2 regions of the Bradyrhizobium sp. CCGUVB14 genome follow, and region 2 is predicted to be linked to the other one. Evidence: riboswitches for the same ligand, from Rfam matches in the RefSeq annotation. Region 2 holds a riboswitch; the other holds the start of a gene.

Region 1 (7,668 bases), 1.7 Mb from region 2:
AGACTCATTGGCAGTTTGTGCTCCCGCCCCGACCGCACTCGCGGCGAGAGACAGTGCAACAGCAACCCATCTCTGCGCGCTCGCTTCATGAAGCTTCTTCTTCAGCGCGTGAACCGCGCGACAAATCAACTGACGAGCCCGAAGCCACGAGACCTTTAACACGAGAGTGCACGACGAGCGCGCAAGACAGTTTACCCTCGGCTTCCATGAAACGAGAGAGATTGCCGTAGAAGTCGACCCCATAGCTGCAGATGACGAGACAGCAGATTCATCAGGCCGCTTGCGGCCAGACCCATATCGCATCCCGACTTCCTTAACGTGAGCGGCACCACTTTTATTGACGCACGATTGCCATGTGCCCGCCAGTTACATCAATTGCCAAGGTTGGTAGGTGACCGGGAGCAAGGCGCTGCCTATCAATGCGCGTGCTCAATTTCCAACGGCCTGCGCGATCGATTGGATACTCGCTCTTTCCACGGCGTTCCGCGCGCCGAGAGGTGGATGTAACAGCCATTTCAGGACGTTGGCTCGTTTACAGACACTGAGACGCGAAAAGCACGCTCTTGGCGTCGTCGCCACGAAGTCGTCGGATCGTCCGCTGGAAGAGGTTGGCTTTCCCGCTCATAGCGCGCTTCGCAAAGACACGGGATCGACCACCGCGGAAACGCTTGCAGAGCGGCAACGCGGTGTTGTTGACCGCGCAGTAAGTTCGCGGGGATAGACGACACCCTCAGTCTGCTGAATAGCTGTGGATTGGACGGCATTTTTGACTCGCCCAAGACGAACGGCGCGAGCTGACTCTGGTTCAGAAGGGACGGGGCTCGGCAGGTCTCGAGGCCAATACGCAGGAGAAAGCCGATCTCGAGACGCGCAGGAAACCTAAGGGGAGGGCATTCCTTCGAAAGCGCCCCTGTGGCGAAGCGACAAAGCCACGTTCCGCCTCTTGCGGTTCACTCATTTGCAGCTCTACTCAGCTCAAACAACCCGATGCAGCCTCTCCGGGAATCCAAGCCGCTCTTGGGTTAAGAGCTGGCACGATGGCTTTCAATGACACCATTGAATGCGATGGCGGACCGAGCTGCCGAATGCTGCATACAGGGATGGATGGCAATGGTAGAGGCTGCATCGCCGGACCGACGTCAATCCAGTTGACCGGCTAGACTAGGCAACCTTCACGGTCGGCTATTTTGCTGTCTTGATGCGCGTTACGCTGCTCTGACCATCGATGCTGACGGGTACCTCGCCCACGACGGTGGCGCGTCGAACGACCCGATGCTGATCGCCATAATCGTTCACCGCGTAGTGTTGTGTGGCGCGATTGTCCCACATCGCCACATCGCCTTCCTTCCAACTCCAGCGCACGGTGTTTTCGAGCGCAGTGATATGAGACTGAAACAGATCAAACAGCTTCTGGCCGTCGTATTTCGGGACGCCAATAAAACGTTGCACCAGGGCGCCGAGGAGTAGCGTGCGTTCGCCGGTCTCGGGGTGGACGCGCACAACTGGATGCTCAGTCTGATAGATCGTTTTTGTGAAGACTTCGTCCAAGTGCTTCTTGTCGAGCTCGCTGGCGCGGGGCATTATCGCGTAGTCGAAGGCGTTGCTGTGCACGGCCCAGAGCTTGTCCGCAAGCCGTTGCAGCGGCGGTACCAGGTCGAGGTAGGCTGTAACGGTGTTTGACCAAACCGTATCGCCACCGAACGGTGGCATCACGACGCCTCGCAGCACCGCGATCTTAGGGTAGCGGTCGACGAAGGTTCCATCGGTGTGCCATAGGTCGGCCCGGCTACCGGCGCGGACCGAGTCAAGCTCGACAATCGACGCCGTCCCCTTAATGGCACCGAGCGTCGGATGACATGCCGGACTTCCGAAACGAAGAGCAAAACGTTCCTGCTCGGCGTCATCGAGATGACCCTGGTCGCGAAAAAAGACCACCTTATTCTCGAGCAGCAGCTCGTTGATTGCGGCGATCGTCTGGTCCGGCAGATCGCCCGACAGCTTGATGTTTCGGATTTCCGCTCCGATGCGCGCTCCCCGTTTGACGATGTCGGCGCGAGGAATGACATTGTCCGACAAGTCCGTTGCACTCATAGCGGCACTCTCCAAATTCGCGCCTTGTTCGCCAGGCCAGCTATTCAGCTGCGATAGGAGCTGTCGAACGCCAGATTGCTGGACCGCATAGCGGGATCCGCCAAACTCCACGGTGACGGCGACGAGCCCCCTCGTGCACTCTTTACGGGGTCTGCGACAGGTGAGGTGTGGCCTACGTGACGGTCTTTCATCCATGATTGACCGATCTGCCGGTTCGATCAATTGCTAACATTGGTAGTTGACCGGGGCACAAGGGTTTACTTCGCTTGACGATCGATGCAGAAATTGCCGCCCGTGCCGAGCGAGCAAGAAACTCATGACGTTGGAGAAGGACATGAGAACGCTTGAGATCGGAAGGACAGGGCAGCCAAGCCTATCGACAACAATGGCCGTCAGGGGCGCTGGTCAACTTTGGCTTTGCACCCTATCGTCAAGCTGTTCGTTTGGAGTGACCTCCATTGTTGAGGCCGTATTCTCGGAAGCATGCCGCAGAAGAGGCGGTCCTCCTCCGAGGTTGACGCACCGCCTCGGTTGCGGATAAATCGATGACGTCGAGGTTCTCCAGGTCTCGCTCGATCTGGAGCTAAGAGGGAAGCCGGTGCACTCACGATCCATTCAGGATTGAAGTAATGCCGGCGCTGCCCCCGCAACTGTAAGCGGCGAGTCCGCATCCATACGTGTCACTGAAGCAGATGCTTCGGGAAGGCCGGATGCAGACGATGACCCGCGAGCCAGGAGACCTGCCCCGACAACATAAACGTCCACGGGCGGGGTGTCCGGTGGTACGCCAAGCAGCAGGCGCTTTCGCGGCCCTCCTGCCCGCGTCCGCCATGGCCTTTGCCCCCACCATCACCATAATGGGGTTAAAGCTATGTCTCTTCTCTCACTTCCTGCCGCAACTCTCGGCATGCCACGTATCGGGCCGCGCCGCGAACTCAAGTCGGCACTCGAAGGCTACTGGGCCGGCAAGATCAGCTGCCGGCAACTTCTTGAAGCGGCGGCCGGTCTTCGTGTCGCCAACTGGGCGCGTCAGCACTCGCTTGGCGTCACCGTCATCCCCTCAAATGACTTTTCACTCTATGATCAGGTTCTCGATACGAGCGTCATGGTGGGCGCCATTCCCGAGGCGTATGGCTGGAAGGTAGGTCCGGTCCCGCTGAAGACCTATTTCGCCATGGCGCGCGGCTCTCAAGGCGGGGAGCATGAAGCAAGTAGCAGTCACCCCCATGACGCCGGCGGGGTCGCCGCGCAGGAGATGACCAAGTGGTTCGATACCAACTACCATTACATGGTGCCCGAATTCCATAAAGGTCAGACCTTCAGGCTCTCCTCGCGAAAGCCGATCGAGGAATATGAGGAGGCCAAAGCCCTTGGCTATCAAACGCGTCCGGTTCTGGTAGGACCGGTCACCTTCCTGAAGCTCGGCAAGAGCGCTGATCTGGCGTTTGATCCGATCTCGCTGCTCGATAGTCTCCTGCCAGTCTATGTCGAGGTTCTCAAGGAACTGGCAGAACGCGGAGCCGAATGGGTCCAGCTTGACGAGCCGTGCCTGGTGCTTGATCTCGACGAGACCACGCGGAATGCGCTTCAGCGCGCTTATGGCTGTCTCGCCAAGGAGGTACCTGACATCAAGGTCATGCTGGCCACCTATTTCGGGGCGATCGGCGACAACCTCGCGACCGGTCTGGGCCTGCCTGTGGCTGGGCTGCATGTCGATCTTATCCGAGCTCCCCAACAATTGAGCCAGATTGAATGCGGCGCCCGCGCCGACCTCGTGGTTTCGCTCGGCGTCATCGATGGCCGCAACGTGTGGCGTTCTGACCTATCGGCACTGATCGAGCGGTTCAAACCCGTCATTGCAAAGTTCGGCAGGGATCGCGTGCAGCTCGCGCCCTCCTGCTCGCTCCTGCATGTCCCAATCGATCTTGAGCTCGAGACCGATCTCGATCCGGACGTGAAGAGCTGGCTTGCCTTCTCGGTGCAGAAGATCGGCGAGCTCACGATTCTCGCGAGGGCGCTCGCAGGCGAGGCGAGTGTCGCAGCCGCGCTGACCGCATCCGATCTTGCGGCGACGGCGCGCGAGACTTCCCCGAAGATCCACGACGCGATCGTTGCACAGAGAATGGCGACGATCGACGACGCCATGCGTCGCCGAACCGGCGCCTTTGCCAACCGCGCAGAGGTCCAGCGCAAGCGCTTTGGTCTGCCGGCCTTTCCGACGACGACGATCGGCTCGTTCCCGCAAACCGCCGACGTTCGCAACGCTCGCGCCGCTCATGCCAAGGGCAAACTGACGGACGCGCGATACGAGCAATTCCTCAAAGCGGAGACGGCCCGTACGGTGCAGTGGCAGGAAGACATCGGCCTCGACGTGCTCGTGCATGGCGAATTCGAGCGCAACGACATGGTGCAGTATTTCGGCGAGCAGCTCTCCGGCTTCGTGTTCACCCAATACGGCTGGGTGCAGTCCTACGGCTCGCGCTACGTTCGCCCGCCGGTTCTGTTCGGCGATGTCTCGCGACCGAAGCCCATGACTGTCGAATGGTGGCGCTACGCGCAATCGCTGACCAAAAAACCGATGAAAGCAATGATTACCGGACCGGTGACGATCCTGAACTGGTCATTCGTCCGCGATGACCTACCGCGCAGCGACACCTGCCGCCAGATCGCGCTTGCGATCCGCGACGAGGTCGGCGACCTCGAAAAGGCTGGCGCGACCATGATCCAGATCGACGAGGCCGCGCTACGCGAAGGCCTGCCGCTGCGCCGATCCGACTGGAAGGCCTATCTCGACTGGGCAGTGGAAAGCTTCCACATCTGCTCCTCCGGCGTTGCAGATGCGACGCAAATCCACACCCACATGTGCTATTCGGAGTTCAACGCCATCATCGATGCAATTGCCGCGATGGACGCAGATGTCATCTCGATCGAGACGTCGCGTTCGAAGATGGAGCTACTCGACGCGTTCACGGCCTTCAAATACCCCAACGACATCGGTCCCGGCGTCTATGACATCCACTCGCCGCGCGTTCCCGAAGCCACTGAGATCGGAGATCTCATCGCCTTGGCCCGCCAACGCCTGTCGGACTCGCAGCTCTGGATCAATCCTGATTGCGGCCTGAAGACCCGCAAATGGGAGGAAGTCCGCCCTGCGCTCATCAACATGGTCGCGGCGGCGCGCGAACTTCGCGGGGGGCCTTGATGCAAGTGCGAGCTCGGTAGTTAGGAGTTGCGGAGTGCCGATTCGTTTCTGGATCAAATGCCGGACCTCCGCGCAAATCACATTTCCGCCGAGCGAGCGGTCGCGCCCATTGCAGCCTCTCTGGGGTCGCCCGGCAGCGAGATGCGCGGGCCCGGCCGATTGCATCTGCCAGGAGCCCGGAGAGGACCGTTGCAGACGATGGGAGAAGCAGCAGCGATCTCCAATCGATCGTTCAGCAGAAGCTACGGCTGCGGCTAAACGATTGGTTGGAGGGGCCTCTACTCGGGCGGTCCGCTCAGAAAGGAACGTTATCACCATACGTAATCACCAGCCTAAGGCTGCGGGCAATGCCAGTGGCAACAACCAGAATGAATGCCATTGCGATCATACCGATATCAAAGGATCCCGTCGCATCCTTAAGAACGCCAACCATGTACGGGCCGACGAAGGCGCCAAAGGCACCAATGGAATTGATGAATGCGATGCCTCCGGCAGCAGCAGCGCCGGTAAGGAAGCTCTGCGGCATCGTGTAGAGGATCGTCCGCGCGGAGATCGTGCCGATCAGAACAAGCGTCATGCATGTGAGCGCCGACACGAGAGAGGTGAACATCACCGAAACGACAAGTCCGGTCGCGCCAAGCATCAATGCAGCGATCAGGTTGTAGATCCTGTACCCTTTACGATCGACATGGCGCGCCCAGAACAACATGCCTATCGTGACAAAGAGATAGGGCACCGCCGAGAGCCAACCGACCTGCGTGTTACTCAAGCCGTGGCTCTTCAACATCAGGGGGAGCCAGACGCCGATTCCATAAGAACCGATCGTGAATGCGAAAGTGATGCCCGTCAACATGAGCACGCGGACGTCCTTTATCGCGGCCCAGAGATCCTTCTTGACCTTCTTGTCCTTCTCCCTTGCGAGCTCGTTCAGCAACACATCACGCTCGGTGGGCGTCAGCCACGAGGCCTTGTCCGGCGTGTCGGCAAGCAGGACGAGGCATAGAACCCCGAGCAGGCAGGCCGGAAGGCCTTCGATCAAAAACATCCACTGCCAGCCGGCCAGCCTCCACACACCGTCCATTTCTAATAGCAAAGCCGAGACTGGATTGCCGATCAACGCGGACAGGGGTGTTGCAGCCATGAACCAGGCAAGAACGCCCGTTCGGTTTCGCGCCGGAAACCAAATTGAGATGTACCAAATGACGCCGGGGAAGAAGCCTGCTTCAAACACGCCCAGAAGGAAGCGGATCACGTAGAAACTGTATGGTCCAACGGCGAACGCCGTCGCCGCGGCTGCTAGGCCCCAGGTTATCATAATGCGGGCGAGCCAGCGGCGCGCGCCGAAACGATACATCATCATGTTGCTGGGGACTTCCAGCACGCAGTAACCAAAGAAGAGGATCCCCGCCCCCCAGCCGAATTGTGAGGCGCTCAAGCCAATGGCTTCGTTCATCTGCAACGCAGCGATACCGACGCTGGTCCGGTCAAGGTTGTTGAAGAGATAGGCAAGACCCAAAAGTGGCACCAGCCGCAGCGTGTTTTTGGCAACGGCGCTCGCGACCAGGTTAGAGCTCGCCTCATCGTTGGTATGACATTGGGCAGCAACGGAGACTATCACTCGTTCTGCTCCTACAAATTGTGCCGACGACACGCCTCCTTCGAGGACCGAAGCCGCGCGACGATACCAGGTTGACTCGAGAACCTTTGCCACAGGTGGCGATCGTCCATTTCAATGATCGACAACATTTTCCACGATTGGCGCTCATGCTCAGGAGCTGTCGAGAGCCGGCCATCGGACCAACGCGTCATCTTCCGATTGGGAACTATCGACACCGGACTATTTGCGTGGCGCAAGCCCGAGCATTGTCCGCGCTTCCACCGCGGTGGCTGGCTCGTACCCGAGTTCTCGGATAATTCTTACCGTTCTCTCGACGAGCCGCACGTTAGTGGCAAGTATACCCGGTTCGAGATACAGATTGTCTTCGAGTCCGACGCGAACGTGGCCGCCGGCGAGCACCGCATGAGTTGTGGCGGGCAACTGAGCTCGACCGACCCCGCTAACGCAAAACATCGCTCCTTTTGGAAGATTCCCGATGAGCATATCGAGAATCTGCGGAGTGTACGGTAATCCCCCCTGGATTCCGCGATCGGCGCCAAGAACGAAATTGATCCAATAGGGCGGTTTGTCGAACCCTTTGTTGATGAGGCGTATCGGATCTTGGAGAAGATGAGAAAGTGAGAAACATTCCCATTCAGGCTTGATGCCCGTTTTTTGGAATCGTTTTGCCATGATGTCGCAGCGGGTGGGCGAGGTGTTAACGAAAATCTCGCGGCCACCAAAGCTGGCCAGAACGGTATGAGCGCCAAATGTCGCC
Region 2 (7,668 bases):
TTGCGCATGGACTGCGCGAGCGCGGGAACGGTCTCGTCACCAAGCGTGCAGATGACGGCGTTGGCCGCGGGCAACCGCGCGCGCGTAATTCCCTCCGAGACCATGCGCGCATCGCACAGGATCGGCGCGCCCTTCTGCAACGCCGCGCGCGCGGCGGTGGCCATCCCCGGCGTAAAGCGGATGTGCGTCTCCAGGCCGACCATGCCGGCGGCATGGATCATCCGCACCACGACCTGTTCCTCATCAGGCGCGAAGCGCGCCAGATCGGCTTCGGCCCTGATGGTCGCGAAGGATTGGCGGTAGATCGCCGCGCCGTCGGTCTCATATGTGTGCGGCATCAGTGCCCTCCCATCAGGATGGAGGGATCGCGAACGATGTCGTCACGGTCGAGCCCGCGCAGGATCGGCTCATCGCGCGTCGACCCGCCGCGCACGAGATCGAATCCTGCGCCCGTCGCAATCAGTGTGATCGCGGCTGCGCCGGAATGGGCGCAGCCCTTGGCGCAGCCCGAGACGTGAAGTCGCGAGGCTGCGCCGATGTTCGGCGCCAGCGCCGCGGCAAGCGCGCGGGTGTCGGCATGCGCCTCGCGGCAACGCGGCGCGCCGCTGCAGGCGATGACGCGCAGCGCCGGGTCGTAGGCTTCGGTGATCAGGCCGGACGTGGTTGGCATCGTCCGCTTGCCCTCGCTGAGAACCATCCGCCACGGCGTCATCCGCAGCGCATGCCCGCAGCCGGAGAGCTGATTGAGCGTCGTATGCGGCATCTGCCCGAAGGCAACGCCGACCATGGCACCCTGCGGATAAAGGCCGGGACGCACTGCGGCCATGATGGGCGCAGGCTCCGCTTCGCCGCGCAGCGCTTCGGGCAATCTCGCGCCGGCCGCAAGATGCGTTGCCATCCGCCCTCGCCCATCCCTGACGCCGGACGCGGCGAACCAGCGTGAAACAGCAAGTGCGGTCGCCACAGCCTCGCCACGTGCAACGCTGCGGCCGAACCTGGCGCCGTCCGGGCGCACAAGGAGGCGGCCAGCAGCATCACGCTCGATCCGCACGTCAGCGGAATTGCCGGCGAGCACGCGCGACTTGCCGTCATCGATGGCGAAGCCGAATTTGGTCGGCAGTTCGAGCATCGAGTCTGCCAACGCTTCTTCGAGCTCGGCCGCAAGCGCCTGGGTCTCGTCGCCGTCGCGCCAGAACGGCGTGACCAGGATGTTGCGCCGGGACTCAGTGTCGGCGTCAGGGTCCAGCAGTGTCAGTTGCGCCAGACCATCAAGCAGCAGCCGGTGGCTGCTCTCGCTGACGCCCCTGATCTGGAGATTGGCGCGGCTGGTCACGTCGATCAGACCATTGCCGTGGCGCTCGGCAAGATGCGCAAGCCCGGCGGCCTGTGCCGCATCGATCCGGCCGCCGAACGGGCGCACGCGGACCACGAGCCCGTCGCCCGATTGCATCGGCCGCAGCGCGCCGGGACACCAGCCCTTCACCGAAGCCGCGCTCATGACGCCTCCTTCAGCGCAGCCGCAATCGAGTTGCGGCGCGTTCGCCAGAGCGAGGCCTCATGCAGGCGCGTAAAGCAGGTCTCCATCGCGGCCAGCGCCGCCGGATTCTCGCGCGCCATGAAAGCGCGGATTTCGGCATCGCCGAGCGTGGCGTCATAGTAGAGATCGAACAGATGCGGCGGCACCGCGCCGGCGAGATGGGCGAAGGCGGCCATGTGCTCCAGCGTCGCGGTGATTTCGGCGGCGCCGCGAAAGCCGTGGCACATCATGCCGGCGATCCAGGCCGGGTTGGCGGCGCGCGCACGGACCACGCGCGAAATCTCCTCCGTCAGCGTCCGCGCGTGCGGCTGCTCGGGGCGGGTCGTATCGAGATGATAGAGCGAAGGTCCGGCAGCACCGAGATGGGCAGCGGCAGCTGCGATGCCTGCTTCATGCGCGGCATAGTCGGCGGCGAGCAGCAGATCGGTTTCCGGCAGATCCTGCACGTGAACGAACGCATCGGCGGATGCGAGCCGCTGCTCGATGCCGGCGCGATCGGGCTTGATCTCCCCATCGGCGGAGAACGCCCAGGACGATGCCGACAGCCAGGCCTCGCCGGCCGCATCGCGCGTCTCGGGCGTGAACGCATCGGGGATCGCCGAGAGGCCGACGCCGTATTGCCCGGGCCGCGGCGCGAACACGCGGGAGGCGCGGTGGCGATAGGGATTTTCCTCGCCCTCCTCCTCGCGCGAGGCCAGCGCTTCAGTGGCGGCTCCGAACAATTGCGCAAGGCCTGCGAAGACATCGCGGAACAGGCCCGACACGCGCAGCGTGACGTCGACGCGGGGACGGCCGAGTTCGGCCGGCGTGATGATGTCGTAGCCGGTGACGCGGCCGGAGGCGTGATCCCAGCGCGGTGCAAGACCGGCGAGATGCAGCGCCATTGCGAATTCTTCGCCGGCGGTCCGCATGGTCGCGGAGCCCCAGAGATCGACCACGAGGCCCTTCGGCCAATCGCCGTGATCCTGCAGATGGCGGCGCAACAGCTCTTCGGCGAGTTTTATCCCCTGTGCATGCGCCGACGGCGTCGGCACGGCGCGCGGATCGACGGCAAAGAGATTGCGCCCCGTCGGCAGAACATCGCCGCGTCCGCGATAGGGCGAGCCAGATGGGCCCGGCGCAACGCGCTGCCCCCCAAGCGCGGCAAGCATTGCGTCCCGCTCGGCGTCGCCGCAGTCGCCGCGACCGAACACATGCAGGCCGTCGCCGAACTGGCTTTCCTTGAGATCGCAAACGAAGCGGTCGATCCGCGGGATCGCTTCGGCCGGAGCCGCCGAGGCATCAAGCCCGAGATCGTCTTCGAGGCCGGCTACGCGCGCCTCCTCGCGGATCGCGGCGATCAGGCGCTGGCGACGGGCGGGATCGAGACCATCGGCGGTCGAATACTCGTCGAGCAGGCGTTCCAGCCGACGCAGGCCTTCCGGCACCGCGGATTGCGCGAGCGGCGGCGGCAGATGGCCGATGGTGACGGCGCCGATGCGCCGCTTGGCCTGCGCGGCCTCACCGGGATCGTTGACGATGAAGGGATAGATGACGGGCAGATCGCCGATCAGCGCTTCCGGCCAGCAGCTTGCGGACAGCGCCACGGATTTTCCCGGCAGCCATTCCAGCGTGCCGTGCGCCCCCATGTGCACGACGGCATCACACCCCTGCCCGCGGAGCCAGAGATAGAACGCGACATAGGCATGACGCGGCGTGCGGGCGAGATCGTGGTAGTCGGAATCGCGTGTCGTCGCATCGCCGCGCTCGGGTTGGACCGCGATGATCGAATGGCCGCAGGCAATCGCGGCGAAGTGGAATGCGCCATCGCGGCAGCTCGGATCGCTCTCCGGCGCGCCCCAGGCTTTCGCAAGATCGTCCTGCAGGACCTGAGGAAGACGCGCGAGCGCCGCGCGGTACGCGGCGACGCTCCAGGTCAGATGCTGGTTCAGCAACGTCTCGCCCAGCGCACGGACCGGCGCGACATCGAAGCCGGCCTCAGCGAGATCGCCCACCATCGCCTCGACCGAGGCAAGCGCGTCGAGACCGACCGCATGCGCGATCTGGTGCGGACGTCCGGGATAGTTCGAGAGCACAATGGCCAGCCGCTTCTCGGCGGCCGGTGTCTCCGCAAGTCGCCGCCAGGCCGCAACGCGGGCGGCGATGGCATTCACACGCTCCTCGTCCGGCTGATGGGCCAGATGCGAAAATTGCAGATCCGGATCGTGCGCCGCGGCCGACTTGAAGCTCACCACGCCCGCGAACAGCCGGCCGTCGACCTCGGGCAGCACCACATGCATCGCGAGGTCACCGGGCGACAGGCCGCGCAGCGACTCCACCCAATCCTCACGGCGCGCCGATGAGAGCGCGACTTGGAACACCGGACATGACGCGACATCGAACGGCGTCGTGCCGTCGTCGCCCATCGCCGAGAACGCCGTCGCATTGACGATCGCAGCCGGAGGATTCTTGGCGAGATGGTCCCGCAACCACTCCGCGACGCCCGCAGCCTTCAGCGAGGTCACGAACACGCCGTGCGCGTCAAAGCCCTTCTCGCGCAGAACAGCGATCAGTGCATCGACCGGGCCGGTGTCCGCGGCGGTGAGATAGGAGCGATAGAACGTCACCAGCGCGCGCGGCTTTCCATCGCCCGTCAACGGCGCGGCGATCACGCGACGTGCGGGATCGTAAAAGCCCATCTCGGGCACGTTCATTTCGCCGACGACGGGGCCGGCATAGAGGCCCGAGGCCAGCGCGAGCTGCGCGATCGCGGCTTGCGCAGCAACGGGACCACCGGTGTCGCAGAGCACTTTCAGCCGGCGCAGCGTCGAGACCGGCAAGGTGGAGTACGCATCGAGCCGCGTATCGTCGCGACCATCGGCCGGCAGCACGGCGAGCACGATGTTGCGATCTCTTGCCAGCTGCTGGAGCGCCGCGAGGCCATAGGGCCAATAGGACTCACCGCCGATCAGCCGCACCAGAATGCCGCGCGCCTGCGACAGCGTGCGCTCGACATAGGTATCGACCGAGAGTGGATGACGGAGCTCCGCGAGGTTCGCCAGCCGCAGCGACGGCAGGCTGTCGCGGCCGCGCCGCCAGCCGGCCGCAAACGCCGCGAGATCGGAATCCGAGTACGAGAGCACCACGAGATCGGCCGGGTCCTGGCCGATGTCCCTTGGCGTCGCGGTCTCTTCCAGACCGCGGCTCTCGCGGAAGACGACGTGCATCAGACTCCCAATCCCGCCTTGATCGCGGCCTCATCGATATCGCCGTGCTCGCCGATCACGACGAGCTTCGATTGCCTGCCGCCCGCGCCCCAGGGCTTGTCGAACTGGTGACGCACGCGCTCGCCGACCGCCTGCAGCAGCAGGCGCATCGGCTTGCCCGCCACTGCGATGTAGCCCTTGGCACGCAGCACGTTCTGTTCACGGGCCAGCTTCTGGACGGATGCGACCAGCGCATCGACATCGGTCACTTCAGGCAGATCAATCACGACCGAAGCAAAATCGTCGTGCTCGTGCTCTTCCTCGCCGTCATGATGCGAGGGGCGCGCGGCGAGATCGTTCTCGGCGGCGGCGCCGAGACCAAGGATGACGCGCGCGTCGATCGCGCCGTCGGTGATGGGCAGCATCGGCACGCGGCGCGGCATCTCGGCGGTAATCAACGCCTTGGCAGCCTCGATGCCGGCGCTGCCGGCCAGATCGGCCTTGGTCAGCAGCACGATATCGGCACAGGCGATCTGGTCTTCGAACACTTCCGACAGCGGCGTCTCGTGATCGAGATTTTCGTCGGCCGCGCGCTGTGCTTCGACAGCAACCGGATCCGGCGCGAAGCGACCGGCGGCGACAGCCTCGGCATCGGCCAGTGCGATCACGCCGTCGACCGTGATCCGCGAGCGGATCTCCGGCCAGTCGAACGCCTTCAGCAGCGGCTTCGGCAGAGCCAGCCCCGAGGTCTCGATCAGGATGTGATCGGGCCTCACGGGCCGCGCCAGCAGCTTCTCCATGGTCGGAATGAAGTCGTCGGCGACGGTGCAGCAGATGCAGCCATTGGCGAGCTCGACGATGTTCTCCTCAGGGCAGTTGGCATCGGCGCAGGACTTCAGGATCTCGCCGTCGACGCCCTCGCTTCCGAACTCGTTGACGAGCACCGCGAGCTTCTTGCCGTTGGGATTGCTGAGCAGATGCTGGATCAGCGTGGTCTTGCCGGAGCCGAGAAAACCGGTGACGACCGTCACAGGGACTTTTGCGAGCGAATTCATTCGGCGGCCTCCGGCAACACGGCAATGGGGGGAATGCGGGCAAGCGACTGCTTGCGAAAGATTTCCGGCCGACTGCGCCAGGGCACGAGGCCGTCGGGCGCGGCGGCATAGGCGGCAGCGCCCGCGACCACGTCCTGCGCGTTGGCATCCGACAGCCGGCCATAGACATAGGACCAGCGGCCGGGCGCGCTCAGCGCGACCGAGCAGCCCTGGCTGCATGCAGACAGGCATTCGACGGGAACCACATTGACGCCGTCGGGCACGCCGGCCTCGAGGATCGCACCATGCAGGCGCTTGCCGGGCGTAACCTCGCCCTCGCCAAGCGTCTGGCCGGCGCGGCAGGTGATGCAGACATGCAGTGTGACGGTCATCGCCTCTTCCAGAAGTAACAGCGGGAGGCGAAGAGGCTCACGAACCTTCTCTGCGAAGGCCCGTTTCCCCGTCGCGGAACACCCCGTCCGCCGGTCCAAAAATCGTCCGCGCTGGCAGGTCTCCCGGCTTGCGGAGCAGGGTTTCCCCTTCGATCCCCGCCTTCCCGATCCGCAAGTAGGATCAGTGGCTTTGGGCATCTCTCCGGTCACGGTCGCGGGGGCGGCTGCAGTTTGGACCCAAATCTTGCCGATTCGGACCCTATCGCATTCCCTCTTCGCCTGTCATAGGACAGGAACCAACGCCGGGTCACCATTTGCCCCCGGCCGCCTCTTGTCAAGCCGAAGGACCCTGTCAGATGAAGCCTGAACCGGACACCCAGACGGCCGAGGAAACCGACGCCAAGCACGCCGCGAAAATGGCGAGAATCAAGGTCGCCCGCGACAAGATCATGGCGACCAAGAGCGGCGAAAAGGGCCTCGTCATCGTCCACACCGGCGCCGGCAAGGGCAAGTCCTCCTCCGCCTTCGGCATGATCGTGCGTTGCGTCGCCCATGGCTTTCCCTGCGCGGTCGTGCAGTTCATCAAGGGCGCCTGGGACACTGGCGAGCGGCGCCTGCTGACCGGGCATTTCGGCGAGCTCTGCCAGTTCCACGCCATGGGCGAAGGCTTCACCTGGGAGACGCAGGACCGCGCCCGCGACATCGCGGCGGCGCGCGCCGGCTGGGACAAGGCCAAGGAGCTGATCCTCGATGCCAATCTGCGCATGGTCGTGCTCGACGAGATCAACATCGCGCTGCGCTATGACTATCTCGACATCGCGGAGGTCGTCGACTTCCTGAAGACCTCGAAGCCGCCGATGACGCATGTCGTGCTCACCGGGCGTAACGCCAAGGACGAGCTGATCGAGATCGCCGATCTCGTCACCGAGATGACGCTGGTGAAACATCCGTTCCGCTCCGGCATCAAGGCGCAGGCCGGCGTCGAGTTCTGACGACGCCAAGCTCTGAAAAAACCATGGCACGCGCATTGATGATCCAGGGGGCAGGCTCGGACGTGGGCAAATCGCTCATCGTCGCCGGCCTCGCGCGCACCTTCACGCGACGCGGCCTGCGCGTGCTCCCGTTCAAGCCGCAGAACATGTCGAACAATGCCGCCGTCACCGTCGATGGCGGCGAAATCGGCCGTGCGCAGGCGCTGCAGGCGCTCGCCGCAGGCGTCGAGCCGCACACCGACATGAACCCGGTGCTGCTGAAACCCGAGACCGATGTCGGCGCCCAGGTCATCGTGCATGGCAAGCGCATCGCGACCGCGCGTGCGCGCGAATATGCCGCGATGAAGCCGTCACTCATAGGCGCGGTCCTGGAGAGTTTCGAGCGCCTGAAGGCGCGCGCCGATCTGGTGCTGGTCGAAGGCGCCGGCAGTCCGGCTGAAGTGAATCTGCGCAAATCCGACATCGCCAATATGGGCTTTGCCCGCAAGGCGGATGTCCCCGTCGTGCTGGTCGGCGACATCGATCGCG

What was found. A riboswitch is a leader RNA that binds a small molecule or an ion and turns the genes downstream of it on or off. The one in region 2 is predicted to bind cobalamin.
Region 1: linked by a shared signal. The riboswitch ahead of metE (5-methyltetrahydropteroyltriglutamate--homocysteine S-methyltransferase) and the one ahead of NLM32_RS18440 (DUF1636 domain-containing protein) in region 2 are both predicted to bind cobalamin.

The regions. Positions count from the first base shown of each region.
Region 1 covers NZ_JANADS010000001.1:2,271,898-2,279,565, reverse strand. Annotated here, with positions in the region: gene NLM32_RS10535 (carbohydrate porin) at 1-162, opposite strand, end outside; gene NLM32_RS10530 (TauD/TfdA family dioxygenase) at 1,183-2,091, opposite strand; cobalamin riboswitch at 2,629-2,854, shown strand; gene metE (5-methyltetrahydropteroyltriglutamate--homocysteine S-methyltransferase) at 2,963-5,293, shown strand; gene NLM32_RS10520 (MFS transporter) at 5,589-6,911, opposite strand; gene NLM32_RS10515 (3-keto-5-aminohexanoate cleavage protein) at 7,131-7,668, opposite strand, start outside.
Region 2 covers NZ_JANADS010000001.1:4,005,454-4,013,121, reverse strand. Annotated here, with positions in the region: gene NLM32_RS18460 (precorrin-8X methylmutase) at 1-338, opposite strand, end outside; gene cobG (precorrin-3B synthase) at 338-1,498, opposite strand; gene cobN (cobaltochelatase subunit CobN) at 1,495-4,743, opposite strand; gene cobW (cobalamin biosynthesis protein CobW) at 4,743-5,777, opposite strand; gene NLM32_RS18440 (DUF1636 domain-containing protein) at 5,774-6,148, opposite strand; cobalamin riboswitch at 6,244-6,464, opposite strand; gene cobO (cob(I)yrinic acid a,c-diamide adenosyltransferase) at 6,505-7,140, shown strand; gene NLM32_RS18430 (cobyric acid synthase) at 7,164-7,668, shown strand, end outside.